DNA from 3 places in the Labrys sp. LIt4 genome. Region 3 is predicted to be linked to each of the others. Evidence: predicted binding sites of a transcription regulator. Region 3 holds the regulator's gene; each other region holds the start of a gene.

Evidence for each region. The regulator PhoB, encoded in region 3, activates phosphate uptake and scavenging genes when phosphate is short. The targets are predictions, from matches to a motif close to TGTCATNNANCTGTCAT.
Region 1: a site for PhoB is predicted at 1,878-1,894, ahead of J8I29_RS19405 (DUF465 domain-containing protein). Genes of this name have one in related genera too.
Region 2: a site for PhoB is predicted at 2,479-2,495, ahead of ugpB (sn-glycerol-3-phosphate ABC transporter substrate-binding protein UgpB). Genes of this name have one in related genera too.

The regions. Positions count from the first base shown of each region.
Region 1 covers NZ_JAGIPY010000010.1:169,402-173,618, forward strand. Annotated here, with positions in the region: gene J8I29_RS19395 (creatininase family protein) at 1-259, opposite strand, end outside; gene J8I29_RS19400 (DUF6600 domain-containing protein) at 345-1,514, opposite strand; gene J8I29_RS19405 (DUF465 domain-containing protein) at 1,685-1,864, opposite strand; gene J8I29_RS19410 (DUF465 domain-containing protein) at 2,232-2,456, shown strand; gene gcvA (transcriptional regulator GcvA) at 2,515-3,435, opposite strand; gene J8I29_RS19420 (hypothetical protein) at 3,566-3,856, shown strand.
Region 2 covers NZ_JAGIPY010000013.1:5,876-10,092, reverse strand. Annotated here, with positions in the region: gene ugpA (sn-glycerol-3-phosphate ABC transporter permease UgpA) at 13-894, opposite strand; gene ugpB (sn-glycerol-3-phosphate ABC transporter substrate-binding protein UgpB) at 1,084-2,394, opposite strand; gene J8I29_RS21650 (diphosphate--fructose-6-phosphate 1-phosphotransferase) at 2,607-3,764, shown strand; gene J8I29_RS21645 (DUF2161 family putative PD-(D/E)XK-type phosphodiesterase) at 3,789-4,217, opposite strand, start outside.
Region 3 covers NZ_JAGIPY010000001.1:25,865-30,081, reverse strand. Annotated here, with positions in the region: gene pstB (phosphate ABC transporter ATP-binding protein PstB) at 1-637, shown strand, start outside; gene phoU (phosphate signaling complex protein PhoU) at 672-1,391, shown strand; gene phoB (phosphate regulon transcriptional regulator PhoB) at 1,405-2,106, shown strand; gene J8I29_RS00110 (DUF6596 domain-containing protein) at 2,356-3,597, opposite strand; gene J8I29_RS00105 (YciI family protein) at 3,615-3,971, opposite strand; gene J8I29_RS00100 (aldo/keto reductase) at 4,057-4,217, opposite strand, start outside.

The DNA of each region.
Region 1 (4,217 bases), on a different contig from region 3:
ATTCCAGATGCTCGTTGGATTTGCCGATGGTCTGGATCGGCAGGAAGGTCGCCGGGATATCGGCGGGGATCAGCGGGATGGCGCGCTCCAGATAGCCCTGCATGATCATGCTGTCGACCCCGACAGGCAGATGGGGCCCGTGCTGCTCGACGGCAGCGATCGGCAGCACGGCGATCCAGTTGGCGGTATCGCCGGTGCGGAAATCCTCCGTCGTCATCTCGAACCAATGGCGGCGGGGTAGGGAGGCGGTGGTGGGCATGATCGAATCCAGCACGGGGACTGCCTGAACCATACCGCTGCGAGGCGCTATTTCAACGCCTCGCCTGCTGCGATCACCGGATCACTCACCGTGACGACGGATTCCCGTCGGGGTTCGGCCGTGGCCGCCAGCGACGGCGCTGGCCTGAACTGGGCGTAGCCGGGTTGCTGGAGGGGGTGATCACGGGACCGGGTCTGGGATAACGCGGCGACCTCTGCACGATCGGCCCTTCGTCCCAGACGGGCGGGCGGCGCCGGCGCGGCGGGCTGTAGATCGGGGGCTCGTCGCCATAATCGGGCCCAGGCCCGCCATAGATCCGGCGTCGGCTGCGTGGGATCTCCGGCACCGTGACCCGCACTTCACGCCGTTTGCTGGAGCGAGGCGGCGGCGGGCTCCAGGATTTCATGCGAGGCGCCGCTGGGGCCGGCAAAGTGACGGGCGTCGCCATGGGTGCCGCCGGAGGCGGAGGAGGCGCGCAGGCGGCCAGGCTGTCCCCGACGCTGAGCGAGGCGGCGGAAGCGGCGGTATTCAGCCAGAGCAGCCATTCGCCCAGGAATTCGTTCGACCAGGGCACCACCGGGCCGGTGTCATAGTCGATGACGAGGGCCGGCTGCGGCAGCACGAACACGGCGATGCCACGTACGATCTTGATGCGGGTCACTGGAGTCGAGCCAGCGAACGTGCCGGCCGGCGCGGAGGAAGGCCCATTGTCGCAGCGATTGCCGAGCTTGGTCGTCTCGATGAAGGTCCATTGCCTGTCCACGTTGAAGTTAGCGAGGCTGATCTCCTGCTGATCGGTCGCGGGCGGGGTCGGCGCCCAGCCGGTCCAGTCGCCGCCGCCGCGCCAGATCACCCAGGCGGGGCTCCATTGCGTGCCGGGCACCCAGACCCAGCCATTGCTGCCATCGGAGGCCCAGCGGCCGTAATGATGGATGATCTTGCCCCAGACGGTGGGATCGTCATAGGTCCAGCCGTAAGTGCGGTCATAGACCCAGCGGCAGGCTGGATAGGGATGCCAGCCGGCAGGCACCACCGAAGGCTTCCAGACTTCGCCGTAGCGTTCGGAATAGATATATTGGCCATAGTCCGACAGTACGGCCTTGAACTCGTCGAGGCTGGGGGCCTGCGCCTGGACAGCTACGACGGGTGCCGCCCGGGCCTGGCCGGTGACGGCACCGGGAACGGGCAGCATGGCGCAAGCCAGCAGAAAGGAAGAAACCAGGCCGATCCCCCAACGCCGTGTCGTGCTGGCCATAGCAAACCCTCCATGGGTTGTTGCTTTGATCGCAGCCGATCCTGAACCTGTCTGGGGGAGCTGTCCGTATCAATTGGCACGTGGATCCACGAGATCTGGCCACAAAATGAAACCGCCGGTACCGGCTTTTGCTCCGGTCCGGCGGTCAACATACACCAGTGTCGACTGGTTCAGTGCAGCCTCTCGGCGCTCTTCAATCTTGCAATTTCGTCTTTGAGAAGGAGTTTCTTACGCTTCAGCTCTGCGATCTTGAGGTCATCCGAGGAGGGATGAGCCAGTGCGATGGTGAGTTCCGTTTCAAGAGCGTGATGTTTGCGCTCCAGTTCGACCAAATGCGACTGCACAGGCATTAACGGCTCCTTGTGTCACAGTTCCGACATTTAACGTTCTCACGAAAAGTCGCCTATGTCGAAGGAAAATCGCGGATTCGAGCGTTGAATCGATTGTGCAAAGCAGCAATAAATTTAGTCGGAACAATAGGTTACCGCGCGGTAATGTGGTGTGGAGGGCATAAAAAGAATGCTGGATCAAAGGCCTAGGAAGGGCTTGTGAAAGTTGTCCGGCAAGCTCTGCCAAACGGGTGTAAATAGATGGCGATATCTTGCCGCAGCGCTTGCGGGCGGGGAATCGGCTCGGCATAGTTCGGCACCGTGCCCGAAGGGGCATAGGGCAGCAGGATGGTCGAAATACCGAAGCTGCCATTCGGAATGGAAGGGTATGGGCTTGTCAAATCCGCTCACCGAGGAGGAGGAAGCCGCGATGGTTGCGGAGCTGGGGCAGCTTCGCCAGGAACACCGCGATCTCGACGCCGCGATTGCCGCTCTGGAACAGGTGGGGTCCCCTGACCGTCTCCAGCTTCAACGCCTGAAGAAGCGCAAGCTCCATCTCAAGGACCGCATGTCCCTGCTGGAGGACCTGTTGACGCCGGACATCATCGCCTGACGCTTGGGAGCGGCGGACGCCGCGGCGCCAACAGTGGGGTTTGATGCGATCCGGGCGATCAAACCGCCTTGCCGCTGGCGATTTCGGCGAGCATCCAGTCTCGGAACGCCTTGATCATCGGCTTGTCCGCCTTGGCCCTCGGCGCCACCAGGTGATAGGCGAATTCAGGCGCGATCTTCAAGGAAAGGTCGAAGGGGCGTACCAGCCGGCCGGCGGCCAGATCGTCGCCCACCAGGCTGGTGTTGCCCAGCGCCACGCCCTGGCCATCCACGGCCGCCTGCAGGGTCATGATCGACTGGCTGAAATGCAGGCCGCGCGTGGGATCGGGTTTGTCCGCCTTGGCAGCCATCAGCCACATGCGCCAGTCCGGCCACATCGAATCCTGGCTGTGCCAGTCGAGATGGATCAGGGTGAAATACTGCAAATCGTTGGGTTCGCGCAGGGGAACGGGCCCGTGCAGGAGCTGAGGGCTGCAGATCGGAAAGACGTCCTCGACGAAGAGGCGATCCGAGCGCAGGCCGGCATAGGCGCCGCGGCCGAAGCGGATGGCGACGTCGATTTCCTGGCGATTGAAATCGGCAAGCGTGTCGGAAATGTCGATGCGCATGTCGATATCGGGGAATTGCTGCCGGAAACGCGGCAGGCGTGGCACCAGCCATTTGGCGGCGAAGGATGAACCGGAAGAAACGGTGAAACTCTTGCGCTGGGTGGTGTTGGCGGCCCGGCGCAGGGCCTCGTCGATGGTACGCAGAGCGCCGCTTGTGGATTCGAGCAGCTCTTCGCCGGCATGAGTGAGCTTCATGCTTCGGCTGGTGCGAAAGAACAGCCGGGTGCCGAGACGGTCTTCGAAAGCGCGGATCTGGCTGCTGACTGCGGCGGGGGTCACGTCGAGCTCGATCGCGGCCTTGGCGAAGCTCAGATGGCGGGCGGCGACGGCAAAGGTCCACAGCGCACCAAGGCCGGCTCCCGACTTGCTCATGCCCACCTCATGATCATCAAGTTTTTGTTGACGGTGAAGAAAGGTTCACCCGGTTGATAATCTAGCATAAAGCATTGAAAATAGGAAACATATCGCGAGAGCGCATTTACTTTTTGTTGAGGGTACGAGTATGTCGAGCGTCGAATTCCACGAAGATGAATGGGGCCGGCACTGGAGCTATTCCCCGGCCCTGCACGGGACGCAGGTGCGTCTGCATTATTCGATCGCCGCTGCCGTGGTCGGCGGCGCCATGTCCTTCGTCGAGACGATCTCCGCCGGCCTGACCCAGCTCAGAGGGCAGGATCAGGCGGCCGCGAAGGCGGGGCGCCCGCGCGACCTTTATGGCGATGACGACGTGCCGCCTGTCGGTTATGTCCGCTACGAGGGCGTGCGGGACGAGTTCGGGCGTCCGCTTCCCTGAGGAAAAGATCCGCAACTCAGCGGGATCACCGGGCGCGATCATCGATCGCGCCCTTTTGCGTGGCCGGGATCCCGCGCAGGAGAGCCTGGGTTAAGGTGCAGCCCTTTCAAGGTGTTTCGAACAAACCGGGAAAAGGTCGGGATAGGGTGGTGCAACCCCTCATCCGCCTGCCGGCACCTTCTCCCGCAAGGGGAGAAGGGGGCAGTTTTCGTGGCGCTGCGCTTGCCCGTTGCCCTCTCCCCTTGCGGGAGAAGGTGCCCCGAAGGGGCGGATGAGGGGTCTCGATGCCCTTTACCAGCCTTTTCCGGCGACCTGGTCCAAACACCTTGAAAGGGGAGGTGGGTTAAGGTGCAGCGCCTGG
Region 2 (4,217 bases), on a different contig from region 3:
GAATACCCCCCATCAATAGGTCACCTTCTTCTCGATGAAACGGAACTGCAGGGTGGTCATGGCGATCACCAGGATCAGCAGGATCACCGATTGCGCCGCCGAACCGCCGAGATCGCCGCCGCTCTGGCCATCGTTGTAGACCTTGAACACCATGGTGATGGTCTCCCCGGCCGGGCCGCCATGCGTCACCGCATCGATGATGCCGAAGGTGTCGAAGAAGACGTAGACGATGTTGATGACAAGCAGGAAGAAGGTCGTAGGCGACAGCATCGGCAGGATGATCGTCCAGAAGCGCCGCGCCGGCCGGGCGCCGTCGATGGCCGCCGCCTCGATCAGCGATTTGGGGATCGATTGCAGCCCCGCCAGGAAGAACAGGAAGTTGTAGGAGATCTGTTTCCAGGTTGCCGCCAGCACCACCAGGATCATGGCATGATTGCCGTTGAGCAAGGGATCCCAGGGCAGGCCGAGCTGCTTGAGGCCGCGCGCCACCAGGCCGAGCGAGGGCTGGAACATGAAGAGCCAGAGCACGCCCGCCACCGCCGGCGCCACGGCATAGGGCCATACCAGCATGGTGCGATAGAAGGAGGCGCCCTTGATCTTCTTGTCCGCCTGCACGGCCAGGATCAGGGCAAGGCCGAGCGAAAGCACCGAGACCAGGCCCGCGAACACCAGGGTGACGCCGACCGCCTTGTAATATTCGGGTTGCTGGAACAGGAGCTGATAGTTCTCGAACCCGACGAATTCGGAGGTGGTGCCGAAACTGTCCTCGATGAAGAAGGATTGCCGGATCGCCTGCAGCACCGGCCAGTAGAAGAACACCAGCGTGATCGCCAATTGCGGCGCCAGCAGCAGCCAAGGCAGGGTCTTGCCGGAGAAGACGGAGCGTTTTTCCATGGATGCTTCCGGGCTATGCAGTTCGTTCAAGCTGGAAGGGCGCGAAATAAATCATGCGTTTCGCGGTCGCCATTTCCGGGTGCACGGGCATCTTGCCCGTTCTTGAAACCACAGCGTTCGCTGGTCGGTAGGAAGAACGGGCAAGATGCCCGTGCACCCGGACACTTGACTCGCTTATTTCACGCCGCCCTACCGCCCGGCCGTACGGGCGAAGGTCTTCAGGATCGCATCGCCGCGGCGGACGGCGTCGTCCATGGCAGCCTGTGCGGTTTTCTTGCCGGCCAGGGCCTGTTCGATCTCCTCGGCCCAGACATCGCGGATCTGTGCGAGATTGCCGAGGCGCAGCCCGCGCGAATTCTCCGTCGGCGGCTTGTTGGTCAGTTCGAGCACGGCGACTTCGCTGTTGGGATCCTTGGCATAGAAACCCTGTTTCTTGGAGAGCTCATAGGCCGCCGGGGTGATCGGCAGATAACCGGTCTCCTGGGCCCACCAGGCCTGCACGTCGGGCTTCGACAGATAGGTCAGGAATTTGGCGACGCCCTTATAGGATTCGTCCGACTTGCCCCCCATCACCCAGAGCGAGGCGCCCCCGATGATCGAGTTCTGCGGCGCCCCCTGCACGTCGGGGTAATAGGGCATCGGCGCCACCGAATATTTGAACTTGGCGTTGGCCTTGACATTGCCCAGGAAGGCCGAGGAGGTCAGGAACAGGGGGCACTCGCCCGAGGTGAAGCGGCCCTCACCCTGGTTGGTCCGGCCGGAATAGTCGAAGGTCTTGTCCTTCTGGGCCTCGACCAGGTTCTCCAGATGCTTCACCACCACCGGGTTGTTGAACTTCAGTTCCGTATCGAAGCCCTCCAATCCGTTGGCCTTGGTCGACAGCGGCACATTGTGCCAGGCCGAGAGTTCCTCGATATTGGCCCAGGTCGTCCAGGCCGTGGAGATGCCGCAGGTGGCATAACCCGCCGCCTTCAGCTTCTTGGCCGCCTCGAAGGCCTCGGGCCAGGTCTTGGGCGCCGCGGCCAGATTGGCCTTCTTCAAGGCATCCTCGTTGACCCACATCACCATGGTCGAGGAATTGAAGGGGAAGGACAGCATCTCGCCCTTGGCATTGGAATAATAGCCGGTGACGGCGGGCAGGTAGGACTTCTCGTCGAAGGGCTCGCCGGCGTCCTTCATCAGCTGGTAGACCGGCTTGATCGCTCCCTTGGCCGCCATCATGGTGGCCGTGCCGACCTCGAAGACCTGCAGGATATCGGGCGCGTTGCCGGCCCGGAAAGCGGCAATGCCGGCATTCATCGTATCGGGATAGGAACCCTTGTAGACGGGAACGACGCGATAGTCGCTCTGGCTGGCATTGAAATCGTTGGCCAGCTTGACGATGCGGTCATTGTTGGCCCCCGTCATCGCATGCCACCATTGAATGTCGGTGGCCGCGAGGGCCCCGCTGGATACACTGGCCAGAAGAACCGCGGCCGAAGCCAGAACGCTCAACTTCATGAATAATACTCCCTCACGGTGCGCCGCTTCTTGAAAGGACGGCGTTGTTTACGGCCGGATGGTTAGCGCTTCCGTGACGGAACAATGAAGCAATTATGACAATGGAACAAGCCAGCGGCGACAGGTGTCTGTCGATAGCGTGAACGGCGCATCATTGCCGCTCGCCGGTTTCGGGGCTAAGCAACTGGAAACCGGATTGCCAGGGAGGCTCCATGCCGTCGATCGTCATCGCTCAAGGAGGCGGCCCCACCGCCGTGATCAATCAGACCCTTTGCGGCGCCATCGTCGCCGCCCGCAGGCATGATCCCTCGCTGCGCATCCTCGGCGCCCGTCATGGCGTACGGGGCCTGACGCGCGGCGATCTCGTCGATCTCACCGCGCTTTCGGAAGGCGATCTCGAGCGCCTGGCCCGCACGCCCAATTCCGGCCTCGGCTCGACGCGGGACAAACCGGATCCCGCCTATTGCCAGACCATCCTGCAGGCGCTGGAAAAGCTCGACGCCCGCGGCTTCATCTATATCGGCGGCAACGACACGGCCGGCACGCTCGACCTGCTGCGCCAGCAATCGACCGGCTCCTGCAGCTTCGTGCATGCTCCCAAGACGATCGACAACGATTTGATGGAGAACGACCACGTGCCGGGCTTCATCTCGGCGGCCGCCTTCGTCGCCAACGCATTCGTCAGCATGGACCTCGATTTCCGAGCGATGCCGGGCATCTATGTCGCCATCGTCATGGGCCGGCATGCGGGCTTCCTCAGCGCCGCGGCGGCCGGCTGGCAGCAGGCGCCGGAGGATGCGCCCCATCTGATCTACACACCCGAGAGGCCCTTCTCGGTCGAGCAGTTCCTCAACGATGTCGACACCGTCTATACCCGCGTCGGCCGCTGCATCGTTTCGATGTCGGAAGGCGTGCAGGACGAAGCCGGCCGTCCTCTTGCCGAGGTGCTGGCCGCCGGCGCGGTCGAGCGTGACGCCCATGGCAATGTGCAGCTTACCGGCGGCGATCTCGGCATCGAGATCCAGAAGGCCTTGAAGCAACGCTTTCCCAAGGCACGCGCCCGTGTCGACACGCTGGGCTATCTGCCGCGCGGCTATCTCGGCATCATCGACGAGACCGATGCCAAGGAGGCCTTCGAGGCCGGCGCCTTCGCGGCCCAGAGCGCCTTTACCGGCTCGGGCTCGGTGGTGCTGCATTATGATGGCAAGCGCACGTCGCCGCGCATCGTATCCCTCGATCAGGTCGCCGGGCGCACCCGTCACATGCCCGACAGCTTCTTCACGGGCGCCAACGCCGTTTCCGACCAAGGCCGGGCCTATTTCGGCCGCCTGCTGCCGCCGCGCCCGGACATCTTCACGCCTTTCGTGTGAGGGGCCGTTGCCCCTCGCATGTCGTCAGGGGCAGCCCTGCGGCCAGCGCTCCAGGGCTTCCCGGCCCGCGGACGTCAGGCCGTAGATGCCTTTTTCGACCCGCTCGAACCAGCCATAGACATTCCCCTGCAGGATCTTCGGGGCGTCGGGTACCGCCTTGGCGAGATCACGCCGGCGCTGCGGCGCCACTACCAGCGCGGCAGCGCAGGCCAGCGCCTGCTGGCGGTAGGCTGTCATCTGCGGCGAACGGCTCGAACCGCCGACGACGGGATCGCCTTGGCGCTTGCGGTGCTCTTTCAAAAGGCGGGAACGGCGCTTGGGATCGCGGCGCGGAAACGGCGCCTCGGGCGTGACGATGATCTGCACCTCGCCGCTGTCGGACACGCCCAGCAATCCGAAGCCGAGGCGGCGGCAGAGATTGCGGAAACGCGCATCGCTCTCCCGCCCCTTGCC
Region 3 (4,217 bases):
CTGCGGCAAGTCCACCCTGCTGCGCGTGCTCAACCGCATGTACGACCTCTATCCGGGGCAGACCGCCAAGGGCCGCGTGCTGCTCGACGGCCAGAACGTCATCGGCAAGGAGATCGATCCGGCGGTGCTGCGCGCACGCATCGGCATGGTGTTCCAGAAACCCACGCCCTTCCCGATGTCGATCTATGACAACATCGCCTTCGGCGTGCGCCTGCATGAGTCGATCTCCAAGGCGGAGATGGACCAGCGCGTCGAATGGTGCCTCACCAAGGCCGCCTTGTGGAACGAAGTGAAGGATCGCCTGCACGCTTCGGCGCTCGGCATGTCCGGCGGCCAGCAGCAGCGCCTGTGCATCGCCCGCACCATCGCGGTGAAACCCGAAGTCGTGCTGCTGGACGAACCGACCTCCGCTCTCGATCCGATCTCGACCGCCAAGATCGAGGAACTGATCGACGAATTGAAGCGGGACTTCACCATCGTCATCGTCACGCACAATATGCAGCAGGCGGCGCGTTGCGCGGATGTCACGGCCTTCTTCTATCTGGGCGACCTCATCGAGGTCGGCCAGACCAACAAGATGTTCACCACCCCGAACGACAGCCGTACGCAGGACTACATCACCGGCCGCTTTGGCTGATCCCCGGCCAGCGTCGAATTCATTTGGAGGCGGCATGTCCGACCATATCGTTACATCCTTCGATCAGGAACTGCGCGAACTGCGCAACATGATCGCCGAAATGGGTGGCTATGCCGAAAAGAGCGTAGCCGACAGCGTCGAGGCCCTGCTCAAGCGCGATACCCAGCGCGCCAAGGCGGTGATCGAACTCGACGCCGCGATCGACAAGCTGCAGCGCCAGGTCGAGGACCGCGCCATCCTGGTGATCGCCAAGCGCCAGCCACTGGCGCTCGACCTGCGCGAGATCGTCTCGGCCCTGCGCGTGGCCAACGACCTCGAGCGTATCGGCGACCTCGGCAAGAACGTCGCCAAGCGCGTGGTGGCGATCCATGGCCATATCCAGCCGACGCAGCTCTTCGGCGGCTTCGATCACATGGCCGATCTGGTACTCGAGCAGCTCAAGCAGGTGCTCGATGCCTTCGCCCAGCGCAATGTCGACGAGGCCCTCTCCGTCTGGCGTTCCGATGGCGAGATCGACGCGATGTACACCTCGCTGTTCCGCGAATTGCTGACCTATATGATGGAAGATCCGCGCAATATCGGCTTTTGCACCCATCTTCTGTTCTGCGCCAAGAACATCGAGCGCATCGGCGACCACGCCACCAACATCGCCGAGACGGTCCATTATCTCGTGACCGGTGAATCGCCGGCCGGCGAGCGGCCCAAGGCGGACAACAGCACCGATCTCGTCGACCTTCCTGTGCCGGCTAAATAACAAGGGATAGGCCATGCCTCCCAAAGTTCTGATCGTCGAGGACGAAGAAGCGCTGACCCTGCTGCTGCGCTACAATCTCGAAGCCGAAGGCTATGAGGTGGACAGCGTCGCACGCGGGGACGATGCCGAAATCCGCCTGCGCGAAAGTGTGCCGGACCTGGTTCTGTTGGACTGGATGCTGCCGGGCCTGTCCGGTATCGAGCTGTGCCGCCGCATCCGCATGCGGCCGGAGACGGAACGCCTGCCCGTGATCATGCTCACGGCGCGCGGCGAGGAAACCGAACGCGTGCGCGGCCTCGCCACCGGCGCGGACGACTATGTCGTCAAGCCCTTCTCCGTGCCCGAGCTGTCGGCCCGCGTGCGCGCCTTGCTGCGCCGGGCCAAGCCCGACCATGTCGCCTCCCTGCTCAAGGCGGGCGACATCTCGCTCGACCGCGAGACCAAGCGCGTCCATCGCGGCAATCGCGAGATCCGCCTCGGCCCGACCGAATTCCGCCTGCTCGAATTCCTGATGCAGGCGCCGGGCCGGGTGTTCGCGCGCGAACAGCTGCTCGACAGCGTCTGGGGACGGGACGTCTATATCGACGAGCGCACGGTCGACGTGCATGTCGGGCGTCTGCGCAAGGCGATGAACCGCACCCGCGAGATCGATCCGATCCGCACCGTGCGCGGCGCCGGCTATTCCTTCGACGAGACCTTCGCCAAGCAGTCCTGAGGGCGGTTTGCGGGGCATTGCCCACTCGCTTCGTTTCGCAAAGCCTGCGCGACGTAGAGAGTAATAGCAGTACGCTTTGAATTCGACTCATCGAACGTCATTGCGAGCGAAGCGAAGCAATCCAGGAGCCCCGAACTCCAGGCCTGCGAGTTGCTGGATTGCTTCGCCTTGCTCGCAATGACGGGCCGGGATTTCGCGATTTGGTGTAAGGGTGAGCCTCAGTGTCCGGCCTGCTCCCCCGCTCCGCGATCACGCCCCCAGATCCGCCTGCCGCCGCTGCAGATAGCGTCGGATGGCGGGGTCGCTCTCCAGGCCGATCGCCCGCGAATAGGCGTCGCGGGCGTCCTGCGGCCGCGCGGCCCGCGCCAGCAGGTCCGCCCGCGCCGCCCAATAGGGCTGGTAGTCGGCGATACGCCGGTCGCGAACGACCTCGTCGAGCGCGGCAAGGCCTGCCTCCGGCCCATCCAGACGTGCCAGGGCCACGGCATGGTTGATCGCGGCGACCGGCGAGGCCGTCAGCAGCACCAGTGCCTCGTAGAGGGTCGCGATCGCCGCCCAGTCGGTGGTTGCACAGATGCGCCGATGCGCATGAGCCGACTGCAGCGCTGCTTCGAGCTGATAACGCCCGATCCGCCCGGATCGGCCGGCCTCAGCCAGCAGGGCTTCCGCCTCCTCGATGAGAACGGCATTCCACAGCGACGTATCCTGCTGCTCAAGCGGGATATAGTCGCCCGACCTGCCGCGGCGGGCCTCCCGGCGCGCCTCGGCATGCAGCATCAGGGAAAGCAGGCCGAGCACCTCCGGCTCGTCCGGCAGGAGCGAGACCAGCAGCCGGCCGAGCCAGATGCCTTCCCCCGACAGATTGCGCTCGCGAGCCTGGGCGCCCTCCGGATCGGCCCAGCCCTCGGCATAGACGGCGTAGACGGCTTCCAGCACCGCATCGAGACGGCCGGGCAACTCATCGGGCTCGGGAATGCTGAAGGGAATGCGGGCCTGCTTGATCTTGAGCTTGGCGCGCACCAGCCGCTGGCTCATGGCCGCCGGCGAGACCAGGAAGGCGCTGGCGATGGCCCCGGCATCGAATCCCAATGTCGCCTGGAGGATCAGCGGCGCGCGCACGGACACATCGAGCGCCGGATGGGCGCAGGCGAACATCAGGCGCAGGCGCTCATCGGGAATGACATGCCGCTCGCCCTGCCCCGAGGCGAGGGTTTCGATATGGTGGATAACCTCGTTCGCCTTCTCGCCGCGCAACTTGGCGCGGCGGGCGGCGTCGATCTGCCTGCGGCGAGCCGTCGTCAGCAGCCAGGCCTCGGGGTTGGCAGGCACTCCGCCCGCCGGCCAATGCTCCAGGGCTGCCGCAAAGGCGTCGGCCAGGGCGTCCTCCGCGCCCGCAATGTCGCCGGAACGCGCCGCCAGAAGAGCGACGAGCCGTCCATAGCTGCGTCGCGCGACGGTTTCGGCAAGCGCGGCGGCGGGCGCTGAGGACACCGGCCGGGCCGTCCGGCTCAGTAGTCTTTCGGATCCCATATCGGCCGGACCTCGATGGTGCCGACGGCAGCACTCGGGCACCGCGCCGCCCAGCCGATCGCCGCATCCAGATCCGCCACATCGATGAGGTAGAAACCGCCCAGCTGTTCCCTGGTATCGGCATAGGGGCCGTTCAGCACCTGGGTCTTGCCATCCGCGATCCGCACCGAGGTGGCCGCCGCCGTCGGGCGCAGGCGATTCCAGCCCAGCAGGATCCCGGCCGATTGCAGGGCCTGGGTATAGGACTGATAGGCTGCCAGCATCGCCTGCTTGCTGGCGGGCTCCACCTTCTGCATGGCCTCTTCGGAACTGTAGATCAGAATAGCGAACTGCATGGTTCTCTCCTATGTCCGCCGGCGCATTATGCGCCGGCTCGACAATGACGCGCCATACCGTTCGCTTTCGACATCGCAGCTAAAATTATGCGCTCGCCTTGGTGAGCTGCTCGATCTCGGCCGATCCGAGATTGAGCTCGGTCGCCTTGACCAGGTCGGAAAGCTGCTCGACGCTGGTGGCGCTGGCGATCGGGGCAACGATACCGGGCCTTGCGATCAGCCAGGCGATGGCAACCTGCGCGGGCG